DNA from 2 places in the Acetobacter sp. ESL1128 genome. Region 2 is predicted to be linked to the other one. Evidence: riboswitches for the same ligand, from Rfam matches in the RefSeq annotation. Region 2 holds a riboswitch; the other holds the start of a gene.
What was found. A riboswitch is a leader RNA that binds a small molecule or an ion and turns the genes downstream of it on or off. The one in region 2 is predicted to bind cobalamin.
Positions count from the first base shown of each region.

Region 1: linked by a shared signal. The riboswitch ahead of ACSYTG_RS00710 (carbohydrate porin) and the one ahead of ACSYTG_RS10230 (DUF1636 family protein) in region 2 are both predicted to bind cobalamin.

Region 1 is NZ_CP196369.1:144,303-151,890, reverse strand. Features, by position in the region: gene ACSYTG_RS00725 (carbohydrate porin) at 1-712, shown strand, start outside; gene ACSYTG_RS00720 (CbtA family protein) at 820-1,545, opposite strand; gene ACSYTG_RS00715 (CbtB domain-containing protein) at 1,576-1,794, opposite strand; gene ACSYTG_RS00710 (carbohydrate porin) at 1,977-3,584, opposite strand; cobalamin riboswitch at 3,743-3,964, opposite strand; gene ACSYTG_RS00705 (LysR substrate-binding domain-containing protein) at 4,131-5,081, shown strand; gene gabT (4-aminobutyrate--2-oxoglutarate transaminase) at 5,256-6,542, shown strand; gene ACSYTG_RS00695 (hypothetical protein) at 6,960-7,253, shown strand; gene ACSYTG_RS00690 (endoglucanase) at 7,356-7,588, opposite strand, start outside.
Region 2 is NZ_CP196369.1:2,204,484-2,212,071, reverse strand. Features, by position in the region: gene ACSYTG_RS10240 (FUSC family protein) at 1-1,558, opposite strand, end outside; gene ACSYTG_RS10235 (MarR family winged helix-turn-helix transcriptional regulator) at 1,584-2,057, opposite strand; cobalamin riboswitch at 2,247-2,479, shown strand; gene ACSYTG_RS10230 (DUF1636 family protein) at 2,655-3,095, shown strand; gene cobW (cobalamin biosynthesis protein CobW) at 3,092-4,144, shown strand; gene cobN (cobaltochelatase subunit CobN) at 4,159-7,588, shown strand, end outside.

The sequences.
Region 1 (7,588 bases), 730 kb from region 2:
GAATGCCAACAACAATGCCTCGGGCACCCAGTTCAACATGGGCACGGGGGCGCTGCTCATGACCGAGCTGCAATATGCCATCAACCCCCAGCCTGATGACATGTCCAAGGTCACCAAGGACCCCGGCCTGCCCGGTATTTACAAGCTGGGTGGTTTTTACGACACCGCCAAGTTTGCAGACTACCGCTACAACAAGAACGGGGGCTCGCTGGGAACAGCGGTGCTGAACGGCAGCACCAACCAGCGTGACCTGACCCCGCGCTGGGACCGTGGCAACTGGATGGTTTACGGCATTATCGACCAGATGATCTGGCGTCCCTCGCTCCAGTCTCCCCAGTCTGTGGGTGTGTTTGCCCGTGCCACGGGCAATGGTGGTGACCGCAACCTGATCAGCTTTGCCGTGGATGCGGGGATCAACCTCAAGGCCCCCTTCAAGGGGCGTGACAATGATACGGTGGGCGTGGGCTGGGGCATTGGCCGTGCCTCTTACGGGCAGCGCCAGTTTGACCGGGACTCCGGCACACACCGGCAGGGGAACGAAAACCATCTGGAAGTGACCTATCAGGCGCAGGTCATGCCCTGGTGGGTCATGCAGCCGGACTTCCAGTATGTCTGGAACCCTTCGGGCGGGATCCCTCTCTCATGGGGGGATTCACCCAAACGGATCGGGAACGAGGCCATCTTCGGCCTCCACTCCAGTATTACTTTCTAATCCCCAGGACGTATGGCCTTGTTCTGGCAAGGCCATACGCTCCAACAAAAAAGGGCCACGCAGTTGCGTGGCCCTTTTTTTATACCGGCATAAAGGCTGTTCTAGCGTTAGCGCGCCTGTGCACGCGGGGACTGCAACAGTTTTTCGGCCAGTGCGCCAAAAACCAGCCCCAGAGAGGACCACATGACAAGCTGCATGCCAATGGCTGCCTCGCGGAAGCGCCAGAGCACAATGGCGGGGAAATTACCCGGAACTTCGTTAATGTCTGGCAGACCGAACTGCGCCAGCACCACAAGGGCCAGACCCAAGGCAATGCCGCACAAGGCCGCGTTCCAGCGTCCCAGAGATGCCACCAGCGCCCGACCGACCAGCAGCGAGATCATGGAAATGGCAATGGCAATCCCCACCATGGCAAAATACATGGCTGTACGCAGGCCAATGGTTTCCTCCAGCCCCACAGCGGGTGGGTTGGGCGGATATTTAAGATCGGGGATAAGGACAAAGGTTAAAAAGCCAATACCCGCAAGCAGCAGCGCCAGTACGCGCGGGCTGGACAGGTTCAGGCGTTTGTAAGCCAGAGCAAACACAATGGCGAACGCGCCACCATAGGCCGCACCATACATGAGCACTGCGGTCAGCAGGCCATAGGATGCCTGCACCGAACGGCTGACCAGTTCGGGCTCGGGCGCGATACCTGCCGCGGCGTCCTGTGCGGATTCAAAGGCAATGGCCAGAGCCACCTGTGGCTCGCCAAACAGTTTGGCAAACACAAAGGTCAACAACGCAGCCACAATACCCGCGACCATGCCGCGGGCGAGAAGACGACCAACCATGAGATGAGTTCTTTCCTGACGCCTAGTTATTTAATGGCAGGGGAAGCCAAGAAGGTGGCGGCCGTCATGCACGAATTCATGCACGGAATGGCCAGAAATAAGGGAAGTGGCACCCTGTTCCGCACCCACAAAGTAAATCAGCAGTGCTGCCATGATCAGGCCGAACACGCCCCAGGGCAGAATCTCACGCAGGGGGATGCCCGCATCGGCCACCAGTGCGGGGGCATTTGTATGAACGGATGTGTTCATGGTGTTATCCTTTTCTTTCTTGGCAAGGTGACACAACGCAAAACGTGTGCGGGTCGGTCAGAAAAAACTGCGTACTCTCATGGTTGTCGTGGGTGCATCATAGAATTATGGCATCACACGGCAAGAGTTTTAACCGACGGTCCGCCATCCTCCTGCGTCATTCCCCCCTGCCTGCTGGGTCATTAGAAAGTAATACTGGAGTGGAGGCCGAAGATGGCCTCGTTCCCGATCCGTTTGGGTGAATCCCCCCATGAGAGAGGGATCCCGCCCGAAGGGTTCCAGACATACTGGAAGTCCGGCTGCATGACCCACCAGGGCATGACCTGCGCCTGATAGGTGACTTCCAGATGGTTTTCATTCCCCTGCCGGTGTGTGCCGGAGTCCCGGTCAAACTGGCGCTGCCCGTAAGAGGCACGGCCAATACCCCAGCCTACGCCCACCGTATCGTTGTCACGCCCCTTGAAGGGGGCCTTGAGGTTGATCCCCGCATCCACGGCAAAGCTGATCAGGTTGCGGTCACCACCATTGCCCGTGGCACGGGCAAACACACCCACAGACTGGGGAGACTGGAGCGAGGGACGCCAGATCATCTGGTCGATAATGCCGTAAACCATCCAGTTGCCACGGTCCCAGCGCGGGGTCAGGTCACGCTGGTTGGTGCTGCCGTTCAGCACCGCTGTTCCCAGCGAACCCCCGTTCTTGTTGTAGCGGTAGTCTGCAAACTTGGCGGTGTCGTAAAAACCACCCAGCTTGTAAATACCGGGCAGGCCGGGGTCCTTGGTGACCTTGGACATGTCATCAGGCTGGGGGTTGATGGCATATTGCAGCTCGGTCATGAGCAGCGCCCCCGTGCCCATGTTGAACTGGGTGCCCGAGGCATTGTTGTTGGCATTCTGGCTGGTCGGGTCGTTGGTCTGCCCTGCATCCGAGCCTGTGGCCTGCTGGATGGCGGTAGAGTTGTAGCGGTTGCCCGGCGGGTTATCATCCGCTGCGGCAAACATGACGGTAAACTGGTCCGTGGGCCGGTAGCGGATGCGGATGGCGGGGGATGCCAGCGGCCAGGACGGCCCACCCCCATACAGGTTGACCGATGGCGCCATGGGCCAGCCGAAGTTGGAGTTGAGGTAAAGGCTGCCGTAATCACTGATCAGGAATTCGGTATCCAGATCCTGCTGCCCGATCTTGACGTCGAGCTTGCCGCCAAGGAAGGACTGCTGGTACCACAGCTCGAACAGGCGGGTGGAGCGGTCTGCCTCAAACCCGGATGCGGGGTTGAACACGCCCAGATGATCCTGCGAGATCGAGCGTCCGCGCAGCTGGAGTGCGCTGATATTGAAAATACCGCCCTTGAGGCCGATGAGTTTTTCCAGGTCCACGGTCAGGGTTGGCATGGTCATGCCGTCATAGGCCGGGCCGGTGCCCGAGCCATTTGCCCCATCGGCTGCTGATGCGGTGCCGCCTGAGGTATTGCCCCACAGTTCATCCACTTCCTGAATATCGAGCGTAATGCCGTGGCGGGCCATCCAGTCACGTGCGCCCCACATATTGCCCAGCAGGTGGTCGCTCAGGTCGGGGTGGTCTTCATCATTCTTGGAGGCAGCCGCTTCTGCCGCGCGCATGCTGTCACGCACCGTGGCAGGGTCAACCTCGGACACCAGAGGGCCGGAATTGCCCAGACGCCGGCGGTCCTGCTCCAGCTGCGTCTCCGCATTCTGCGCAAATGCGGCTGCGGGCAAAAGCACACCAGCAACACCTACGGATTGGCACAAAAGCGCCAGACGCCAGCGCATACGGGCTGTTTTTTGTAAAAAAATCATGGAATCAAGCCTGTTTTCCCCACCCCGGAGCGGGGCGTGCTGTTGAATGAAATGCGCGTATGGGAAAAAGGGCCGTCAGGGATAAAGTAGCATGGTCGAGCATCCATCTCCGGCACCCCCGTCCGGCGATCAAGGCATGAGCGGCAACGGCAGGTCTCCTGACTTGCGGATCAACGCATCAGGCCCAACCTTCCCGGTTGCGGGGCAACCAGTGGCAGCGATGCACAACACCGCTCGGGCCAGATACTCTCCGCCTACAGTTGCGGGGGCAGTCGCCGACTGATCTCCCACGGGGGAGAATACGGCATTCCCTTTTATTCCGCTTGCGCGGGACCGTTGGCTATAATGAACTGCGCAATAGCCTATATTTTAACCGATTTGCAACGCAAAAACCCCACCCGCGCCCCATACCGCCCCAACATGGCCAGAGGCAAACATGGGGCGGGTGCTTGCTTTTTGGGCCATTTACCCTCCAATGGCGGGCCAGCCACCCCGGACATGACCCAGCACACCAGACCCATGGACCCACGCTACCGTATTCCCCCCCTGTCCGCCCTGAACGCCTTTGTCGCCTTCGCCCGCACGGGTGGCATCCGGCGGGCGGCCACGGAGCTGCGCGTAGACCACGCCGCCATCAGCCGCCATATCCGCGACCTTGAACTCTCCCTGGGCATCACCTTGCGCGACAAGACCACTGGCGGGCTCACCCAGGCAGGCCAGACCTATTACGACCGCATAGCCCCCCTGCTGGACGGTTTGGCCACGGCCACGGCAGATATGCGCAACCGCGTAGCCCCCCTGACCGTGACCTGCGTGCACGGGTTTGCCTACCACTGGCTGCTGCCCCGGCTTTACGCCTTTCGCAAACTGCACCCGCATATGGAGGTGCAGCTCCGCTCGGTGGATGCCAGTGCAGCCTTCCACATCAGCGGTGTGGAATCCACCAACCATGCCCAGATCGGCTATGTGCGCGATGGCAGCACAACGCCAGAACCACGCACCATCCGGCATATGGCCATTGCCCGCCCGCCGGTTTTTCCCGTCGCATCTCCCCAGTGCATTCAGGCCCTTGGCGGCCAGCCCCACACAACCGAAGACCTGCTGGACGCCCCCCTGCTGCATGAGGAGGACGATACGGAATGGCGGCGCTGGTTTGCAGCACAAGGGGTTCAGGCCGCCACCATTCCCACCGCAGGCAGGTTATGGCAGGCCCATATTACGTTGGCCGCCGCCCGCGCGGGGGAGGGTATAGCCCTTGGCAACCCATTTTTGCTTGGTGATGACCTGCTTAGCGGGCGGCTGGTGCGCGTGCAGCCCACACAAACCCCGCTCAAGGCCACACCGCTGGGGGCCTACGTGCTGCGCGCCTCCGAACAGATGTGGGAAAAACCCTCCCTGCGCACCTTCCGCACATGGCTGATGGAACAGGTTGCGCAGGAGGCGGACACCCCCCTGCCCCCTCCGGCATAAACTGCCAGAAGAACGGGTCTGGCGCCGAAGGATCGGGTGTTGATTTTTCATCACCACCCACGCACCAAAAAAGCGCCTCCCCGCGTGCAATAAAACCACTTACGGAACGAACATGTTTGTCCCGCCCCAAACACGGGCCGGACCATATGACCGCCAACCGGAGCCAAACCTGACATGAGCACCACCAACAAAGACCTGCTGGCCCGCCGTAACAACGCCGTGCCGCGCGGGGTTTCCACCTCCACCCCCGTTTTTGCCGACCGGGCCGAAAACGCGGAGCTGTGGGATGTGGAAGGCCGCCGCTACGTTGACTTTGCAGGCGGTATTGCCGTGCTGAACGTGGGCCACCGCCACCCCAAGGTGATGGCTGCGGTGGCAAAGCAGCTCGAACGCTTTACACACACGGCGTTTCAGGTTTCGGCTTACGAATCCTACATTGAACTGGCCGAAAAGCTGAACGCGCGCGCGCCCTTCTCCGGCCCGGCCAAGACCATTTTCTTCACCACGGGTGGGGAAGCAACCGAAAACGCGGTCAAGATCGCCCGTGCCGCTACCGGCCGTAATGGCGTGATCGCCTTTTGTGGCGGGTTCCATGGCCGCACGCTGCTGGCTTCGGCCATGACCGGCAAGGTACTGCCCTACAAGGCACCTTTTGGCACGCTGCCGGGCGAAGTGTACCATGTCCCCTTCCCCGACCATGACATTACGGTGGAAGACAGCCTGAAAATGCTGCACTTCCTGTTTGCTGCCGATATTGCCCCGAGCAATGTGGCCGCCATTATTATTGAACCCGTGCAGGGCGAAGGCGGGTTCCGTGTGGCCCCCACAGCGCTGCTCAAGCACCTGCGCGCCCTGTGCGACCAGCACGGCATTAAACTGATTGCCGATGAAGTGCAGAGCGGCTTTGGCCGTACCGGCAAGCTGTTTGGCATTGAGCACTCCGGCGTGGAACCGGACCTGATCTCCGTTGCCAAATCCCTTGCAGGCGGCATGCCGCTCTCTGGCGTGATTGGCCGCGCGGACCTGATGGACAGCGTGCCCCCCGGCGGGCTGGGCGGCACTTATGCCGGCGCACCACTGGCCTGCGCCGCAGCCCTTGCCGTACTGGACGTGATTGACGAAGAAAAACTGCTCGACCGCGCCAATGCCATGGGCGAACGCCTGAAGGCACGCATTACCGCATGGCACAAGCGCACGGACATGCTGCCCATCAGCATGCCGCGTGGTCTGGGCGCCATGATCGCCTTTGACGTTCTTGAACGCCACGCAGGTGTGGAACAGCGGGCAGGCTTTGCCTCCAAGCTCTGCGCCAAGGCATGCGAAAAAGGGCTGATCCTGCTGGCTTGCGGCGTGCAGGGTGCGACCATCCGCATTCTGACCCCCCTGACCGCATCTGACACGCTGCTTGATGAAGGGCTGGACATTATTGAACAGATCCTGATCGAAGAAGCCAAAGCCTGATCAGCTCCCCTTACGGGGCTGAACCTGCGGCAAAAGGCGGCTCTCCTTCCCCCACGGGGGCGGGGGAGTCGCCTTTTCTGTATGTCCGGTCACGGGCGGTTGCCTGCACAGGTCAGTCCGGGGTCATAGTCAGGCCATGATTCCCCCTTAGGTTAAAAAAGAATTTAAACCGATGGGGGTCACGCGCATGACCGCGTTTGCAGCCTACTGGCAGGCCGTAAAAACAGGGCTGGGCACGCTCCGCTCCGCGCACCGTACCTTCTGGCGGGTCCGTAACGCGGACCGTTAACGCACGGACCGCACACCGCCCTTAATGCTCCGCAGGGCAGGCATAGCGGATAAAGATTGACATCCCTTTCGCCCCGGATCGACAATACCCCGAGTTTTTAAAACCATCAGATAAGCGAGGCATCCCTTATGTCTTCTTCCATTTCAAATCTGAGCGGCAGCAGTGCTGTGAGCAGCCTGTTTGGCACGTCTTCCTCCTCCAGCACGGCTTCTGGCTCTTCCGCTTCGGGGAGCGGCAGCAGCTCCTCCTCTTCTTCCTCTTCCACCACCACAAGCCAGACATTTAATGCCGATGGGTCCATTACAACCATCGTCAAGGATGCCAGCGGGGACATCCTTTCCAAAACCACAACGGGTGGTTCTTCCGGTTCGGCCTCCGATTCCGCACAGAACGACACCAGCGTACTGGACACCTTCGCCTGATACGGGGCGGGCAGTTCTGGCCTGCCGTGCAGAGCCCATAAAAAAACCCCGCCCTTTCCATTCCGGAGGGCGGGGTTTTTTACAGGCCAGAGTTATCCGGCCTTATTTTTTGTCATCATCCGTAAAGCCGTTACGGATATCGTGCCCGACGGCGGTGCTGGTGTTGCCGATTTTCTGGCCCGTGCGTTCGCCCCACTTGCCTACGTCATGCGCTGCATCGGTGGTGCCGGTTTTGGTTTTGTCCCACGCTTTTTCGGTCCCGGACTTGGTCTTGTCCCAAGCCTTTTCCGTGCCAGATTTGGTTTTATCCCATGCCTTGTCCGTACCGGCTTTGG
Region 2 (7,588 bases):
GGTTATTGACCGAGAGCATCATGGTAAAAAACACGGCATACCCAAACGCGCCAATGCTGTAACGCGGGTGGAACTGCAACCACACGCCCGGCAGCAGGAACAGGCAGAGACTAAGCCAGAGCAGGGGGTAACCATCTATGCGTGGCAGGGCCAGCGTGTGGCACAAAAACCCCATGGGTATGGCCAGAAAAGTGCCTGCCGCCATCATGGGGCTGGCCTTGGCCGCTGAGGGCGTGGTGGACAAAAGGCTGGATGCCGCAACGGTGTATATGATCAGCAGCGGGCCAGAACTCCAGTGCAGAACATACCACAACATGCCCGCCAGCAGGGCAATAAAACTCCCGCGCACGCCGTTGCGCAGGGCTGTTGGCCATTCCAGATAAGGCTGGATGTTGGCCTGTGTGCGGTCGGGGCGCAGGCTGGTCAGGTCATGCAGGGCAAGGTCCATCTGCACCAGTGCGTCCCGCGTGTTGTCCAGTGCGGCCAGGGTGGTGGTGCTGGTGGTCTGGCGGGCAAGCTGTTCCAGTGTTTTCAGGGCGTCATGCAGGCAGGTGGAGAGCGGGGCGGGGTTTGTCAGCCAGCCGGGGTTTTCCGTCAGTTCCAGAATCCGACCCAGTGTCTGGGCAACCAGCAGGTGTACGGCGCGGGTTTCTTCCACCCCGGCAGAAAAGGTCAGCCAGTATGGGTGGTAGCTGACAATCAACCCCGTCAGGCGGCTTAAGCACAGGCGCAGGTTGCGCACGCGGTTTTGCATATCCGGGTCGTCGGCTGCGGCAAATTCTATGGCGGGGGTCAGGCCGGTCATGTTGGCCAGCAGTTTGCTGCGGCTGTCATAAATCGGTTGGCTGAACCCACGAAAAGCTGCGTTGGTGCTCTGGGTTTTCTGTTCCTGTTTTTCCAGCGTGCTGGTTACAGTGGCATCAAGCGCTTCGGGGGTTGTGCGTTCACTTTCAGCTTTATGAAATGTTCTGGCGTGCAGAACAGTTTCCCGGAACGCCTGACCAAGCTTGTGCAGCACGGTGCTGGGTTTGCGCACGGATGTGACCATGAACACGCAGGCCGTAACCACAATGCCCGTTGCCACAACAGAAAGGCGGCTCATGGCGGACAGAAAAATGCCATCGGGGTTGGCAAACGCAGGGGCTGCAATAATTACAATCGTATAGCCGGTCAGCACCGCTGCATACGCACGAAAAAACCGTAAAAACGTGGCGACCATACAGGCAAGGCCGACAAAAACGGACAGAACCGCAAAGTAGAGAACGGGGGACTGCACAAAAACAGCCATAACCCCCACGCTGATCGTGGCCCCGATCAGGGTACCAATAAGACGCCACACACTTTTGGAAACCATGGCCCCAACCGTGGGGTTGGAGACAATCAGCACCGTTGTGGCCGCGCTGAGTGGGGACTGGAGCTGAAAAACAAAGGCCAGAAAAAGCGCAATGCCAATGGAAAGGAACACACGCATGGTATAGCCCGCCGTGGCGGTAAAGCCATTCCAGCGGGCATCATCGGCAAAAACTGCGGGGGCAAAACGCTGGTTGGCCCAGTGCATGAGCGAGCCGGGCAGGGTGAGCAGGTCAGAGCGTGTGGGCATGATGCGCTTCGAGCAAGGAGGAGAGGGTCTGCGTCAGGCTATCGGCCTGAGCCGGAGGGAGCGAGTGCCGTATGGTCTGCTCGAGTTCAGCGGCAATCGTATGGAACAGCCTGCATTGTTCCCGCCCCGCATCTGTCAAAAACAGGCGTTTTGCGCGGCGGTCCTGCGCATCGGGTTTACGGGTGACCAGCTTTTGTTTTTCCAGTAGGTCAAGCACGCGCACCAGTGCAGAGCAGTCTATGTTCATGGTCTGGGCCAGGTCACGCTGGGTCGCCCCTTCAGGCAACATGCGCAGGTAGGCCATGGGCCGCATGACAGCAAGGGACATGCCATGCGGGCGCAAGGCCCGGTCCAGTTGCGTGCGCCAGAGCGTTGCCAGCCGCATGACCCGGAAGGTCAGCGCCATGCCGGGAAAATACGTTTCGTCCAGTGCTGGCATGTGGCGCTGCTCAGTCATGCGGTCCATTAACTTAGTGTCATTATAGTTGAGATAAAAAGTATATGGGCAAACTAGGCCAGCCTACTCTGTGGGTCAATCATGTTCCGCACTCTACGGCACTGGGTGGTCCTTAACGGCCTGTTCGTGCCGTGCAGCTATGCTTGGCCACAGCGCGACATGCCTTGAATCGGCAGGGTTTTTGTGCACATCATGCCCGCACTTGATGGTGCCCCTGACCGGGGGTGAAAAGGGAAGACCGGTGCAAGGCCGTCGCTGCCCCCGCAACTGTAAGTACCCATCATGTTCCGCCCCGGCCGTGTTCGGGGTTGCCACTGGTTCTTTCAGGACTCGGGAAGGCAGCGGAACAGTGCTTTGCGTCAGTTCATGGCTGGTGCAGGCAGGGTACAAGCCAGGAGACCTGCCATCACAAGTCTGTAAGGCCGTTCCTGTGGGAATGGTTGCGTTCTGGCGTTGTTTGCTGGCGGGGTGCCCGGCAGGCACGGATGCACCCGGTGGTGCGTTTTCTTTGCCATATGCGTGGCAGAGGGCTGGTTGTTACTGCCCCATGCCTGCCACAACCCCACGTTGTGGAAAAACGGCCTGTTGGAAAGACGCATGACCGCCGAACACTCTTTGCCTTCCTCTTCTGCTCATTCAGCACAGGCGGGGCCACCCGTGCTGCATGTCTGCGTTACGTGCAGGCGGGGCGGGCCTGCCATGGATTGCCCGCCGGGTGAACAACTGCTCGAGCGGCTGCAGGTTCTGCTGGATGCGGAGCATCTGGCTGGGGTAGTCCCTTCCGCCACGCTGCGTCCGGTGGCCTGTCTGGCAGCGTGTGACCGGGGGTGTACCGCGGCCATAGCCATGCCCGAGCGCTGGACATGGCTGCTGGGCCAGCTTGGGCCAGAAAAGGCTGAGGATATTCTGGCTTATGCCCGCCTGTATGCGGCATCGGCCAAAGGGACTGTCATGCCATCGCGCCGCCCTGCAACGCTGGCCGATATGGTGCTGGGGCGTGTGCCCGCAACGCTTTATAACGAACAGGAAGAACCATGACTGCTGCCAAGACACGCGTGCCCGTAACCATTATCACCGGTTTTCTGGGCGCTGGTAAAACCACCTTGCTGCGGCACCTGCTCAGCCGGGCGCAGGGGCACCGTATTGCCGTGGTGGTGAATGAATTCGGCTCGCTCGGTATTGATGGCGAAATCCTGCGTGGCTGCGGGGTGGAAGGTTGCCGCGAGGAAGACATTGTCGAACTGACCAATGGCTGCCTGTGCTGCACTGTCGCGGATGACTTCCTGCCCACCATGGAAGCCCTGCTGGACCGGGCCGACCCACCCGAACATGTGGTGATTGAAACATCAGGGCTGGCTCTGCCCAAGCCCCTGCTCAAGGCGTTTGGCTGGCCCACGGTGCGTAACCGCATGACGGTAGATGGCGTTGTGGCCGTGGTGGATGCCCCTGCCGTAGCTGCCGGGCGCTTTGCGGATGACCCGCAGGCCGTGGAAGCACAGCGGGCCGAAGATCCCTCACTGGACCATGACAACCCGCTGGCCGAGGTGTTTGAAGACCAGATCAACGCTGCCGATCTGGTAGTGCTGAACAAGACCGACCTGCTGGATGCAGCCCAACTGGCAGCAGTGGAGCAGCATATTCGGGACCATGCTCCCCGCCCTGTGCAGATTGTGCGGGCAACGGAAGGCAAGGTAGACCCTGCCGTGCTGCTGGGTATTGGCGCTGCGGCCGAGAGCGACCTTGCCGCCCGCCCATCCCACCACGATGCGGAAGATGGCGAGCACGAACATGATGATTTTGAAAGCTTTGTGGTAGCCGTGCCAGAACAGCACAGTGTGGATGAGTTCCTGACCACCTTGCAAAACACGGCCCGCAGCTTTGACGTGCTGCGTATGAAAGGCTTTGCAAGCGTTGCAGGCAAACCCATGCGTCTGGCCGTGCAGGGGGTGGGCAGCCGCTTCCGGCATGAATTCGACCGTCCCCTCGGTGCCGGGGAGGATCGTACGGGCCGCATTGTGGTCATTGGCCAGAAAGGGCTGGACGCCACGGCCATTGCCACCGCTCTTGCGGGCCATCTGGCTGCGTAAGGGAGTTTACGGGCATGCACCTTCTGGTCCGCGAAAACCGGACACTGGATGAACAGGATACAGCCGAAGACCTGGGCCTGCCCGGTGCGGATATTGTTGTTCTATCCTTTACAGAGAGCGATCTGCTGGGGCTGCGCCACGCGGCACAGCAGATGCGCGCGCAGGTGCATGCCCGCTTACCATCCGTTCAGGTGACAAGTCTGGCCCGCCTGCGGCACCCCATGTCGATCGACCTGTATGTGGAAAGTACCTTGCAGGGTGCCAGATGCGTGGTGGTGCGTCTGCTGGGTGGGCTGGATTACTGGCGTTACGGGGTGGAGGAGCTGGCTGCGTGGGCGCGCGAGCAGGCTGTGCCTGTCGTGTTTCTGCCCGGTCATACCGGGTGCGGTGGGGCTGGGCAGCCAGCAGGCGGTACGGTGGAAGATACCCGTCTGACCGAACTGTCCTACGGTGTGCAGGCCGCCCAATGGCAACGCCTGAACGGCTTTTTTGCCCAAGGTGGGCCGGATAACATGGCCGCGGCCCTGCGGCTTATGTCAGCCCTTGCCGGATATGGGGAGGATGACGGCACACAGCCCGAGCCTTTGCCCACATGGGGTGTTTACCGTAAGTATCCAGCAACTGGTGAGCAGGCGGTCTGTTCGGCTGTGCTGGTTTTTTACCGGGCACACCTTCAGGCATCGGACATGGCGGGGGTGGAACGGCTGGCCACGGTGCTGGCCGGGCAGGGCTGCACCGTGGCGGTGCTGTTTGTGACATCCCTCAAGGACCACGGCGTTGCGCAGGGTGTTGCTGAGTATTTGCGCCGCACAAAGCCCGATGTGGTGTTGAATGCCACCTGTTTTTCCGCTCGTGGGGGGCTGGGGAGTTCCCCGCTGGATGCGGCGTGTGCGCCTGTTTTGCAGGTGCTCCAGCCGGGCTGCACGCAGGCCTTGTGGGCTAAAAGCGCACGCGGACTGGGGCGCTCGGACCTTGCCATGCAGGTTGTTCTGCCAGAACTTGATGGAACAATCGCCACATTTCCCATTTCCTTCCGTCAGGAGGCGGCTCCGGGCCTGCCTGCACAGCGCGTGGCGTATGATGCCGGCATTGCCATGGTGGCGGCACGGGCCATGGCATGGGCGCGGTTGCGGCATACGCCTGTAGAGCAAAAACGGGTTGGTATTGTACTCTCGGACTACCCCGGCGCAGGGTTGGAGCAGGGCAGCGCGCATGTGGCTCATGCCGTTGGTCTGGACGGTTTTGCCAGCCTGCACAACATTATGGAGCATATGCAGCAGCAGGGGTACCAGCTGGGGGCGCAGCCGGTGCCAGCCGCGCAGGAACTGGCCCGCCTTATGGCTCAATCCCCCCCGCAGGCCGTTTTATCTCTGGCAGAATATAAAGCTTTAAGCGCGGAACTGCCGCCGGACTTCATGGCCACCATTGCGGACGCATGGGGCCCGCCAGAGCAGGATGCAGCGGTAAGGGATGGCGCATTCCACCTGCGTTACGTGGCTTTGGGTGCCATAACCCTTGCCGTGCAGCCCGACCGAGGAAAAACCGCAGAGCGTAAAGCCACTTATCACGACCCGGACCAGCCACCATGCCATGCCTATGTGGCGTTTTACCTCTGGCTCCGCCGCCGCCAAAAACTGGATGCACTGGTGCATCTGGGCACACACGGCACGCTGGAATGGCTGCCGGGCAAGGCAACGGCTCTTTCCCCGCTCTGTGCGCCTGCTGTGCTTACGGGGGATATGCCGGTTATTTACCCCTTTATTGTCAATAATCCGGGGGAGGCCGCTGCTGCCCGCAGGCGTCTGGGTGCTGTAACCATCGGGCATATGACGCCCCCGGTCATGCAGGCCAGCCTGTCGGGTGAAATGCAGGAACTCGAACGCCTGATTGATGAATACGCAGAGGCCGATGGGCTGGACCCCCGCCGTGGTGCCCTGCTGCGGGCGGATATTCTGGAGCGTGCAACCCGCACGGGTGTTCTGGCCGAAAGTGGTGTCAGGCCCGGCGAGCTGGATGAGACAGAAGCACTGGCACGGCTGGATGCGTATCTGTGCGATGTCAAGGACCTGCAAATCCGTGACGGGCTACATGTTTTTGGCAAAACAGCACCGCGCTGTACGGCTCTTGTGCAAACCATTGCACAGGCCTGTGCCCGGCAGGGGGACCAGGCATTTGTGGCCGATGTTGCGCAACGCATAAAGCAGTGCGGCACGGCGGAAATGCACGCCCTGCTGGCAGCTCTGGCAGGGCAGCCGGTAGCGGCCGGGCCAGCCGGTGCTCCCACGCGTGGGCGTATTGACGTGCTGCCAACCGGGCGCAACCTTTTTACCGTGGACCCGCGCGCCCTGCCAACGCCGTCTGCCGTGGTGCTGGCGACCCGGATGGAGCAGGTCCTGCTGACCCGCCACCTGCAGGAACACGGCGAACCCCTGACCAGACTTGTTATGGATATGTGGGGTTCAGCCAGCCTGCGCACGGGGGGGGAGGACCTGGCTCTGGCCCTGCGCCTTATGGGGGTGGAGGTGCAGCGCACTGCCAGCACGGGCCATGTGTGCGGGTTTGAGGTCATTCCCCTCCCCGTGCTGGACCGGCCTAGGGTGGATGTCACGCTCCGTATTTCCGGCCTGTTCCGGGATGCTTTTGGCGAGCAGATTGCCCTGTTCGATCAGGCGGTCAGCGCAGTTGCCGCTCGGCGTGAACCTGATGACTGGAACCCCCTTGCAGCACAGGCCCGTGGGTTGGAAGGGGAGGCCCGCAAACGGGCAACCGCACGTATTTTTGGTGCAGCCACAGGAAGTTACGGTACCGGGGTGGAGGACCATCTGCTCCACGGCACATGGCATAACCGTGAAGAACTGGGGGCCGCATGGCTGGAAGGTTCCTCGTGGATGTATGGTGGCGGGCGGGATGGCACGCGCGATCAGGCAGCCCTGTCCACCCTGCTGGGGCGGGCGGAAACCGTCCTGCACGTGCAGGACAATGCCGAAACCGACTTGCTGGAAAGCCCCGATATTGCTGCGCATGAAGGGGGGCTGGCCGCCGCCAGTCACATGGCGGGGGGCGCACCTGCGGTTCTGCATGGAGATACCTCCCGCCCACAGTCCCCCCGCCTGCGCGGCACAGCAGATGAGGTCGCCCGCATTGTGCGGGGCCGTCTGGCCAACCCGCAATGGATAAAAGGCATGCAGCAGCACGGATATGCCGGTGCCGCCGAACTGGCGCGCGGGCTGGACGCGCTGCACGGTTTTGCCGCCACCATGCTCCAGCGCTTTGACCCGCAGTTTGATCTGGTGTTTGCCGCAACACTGGGGAATGCGGAGTGTGATGATTTTTTGCGTCAGGCCAACCCCGCGGCAAGGGAGGCCATGCGCCAGCGCTTTAAGGAGGCCATGCGGCGTGGCCTGTGGCACCCACGCGGTAACAGCGTGGCCTGTGTGCTGGATG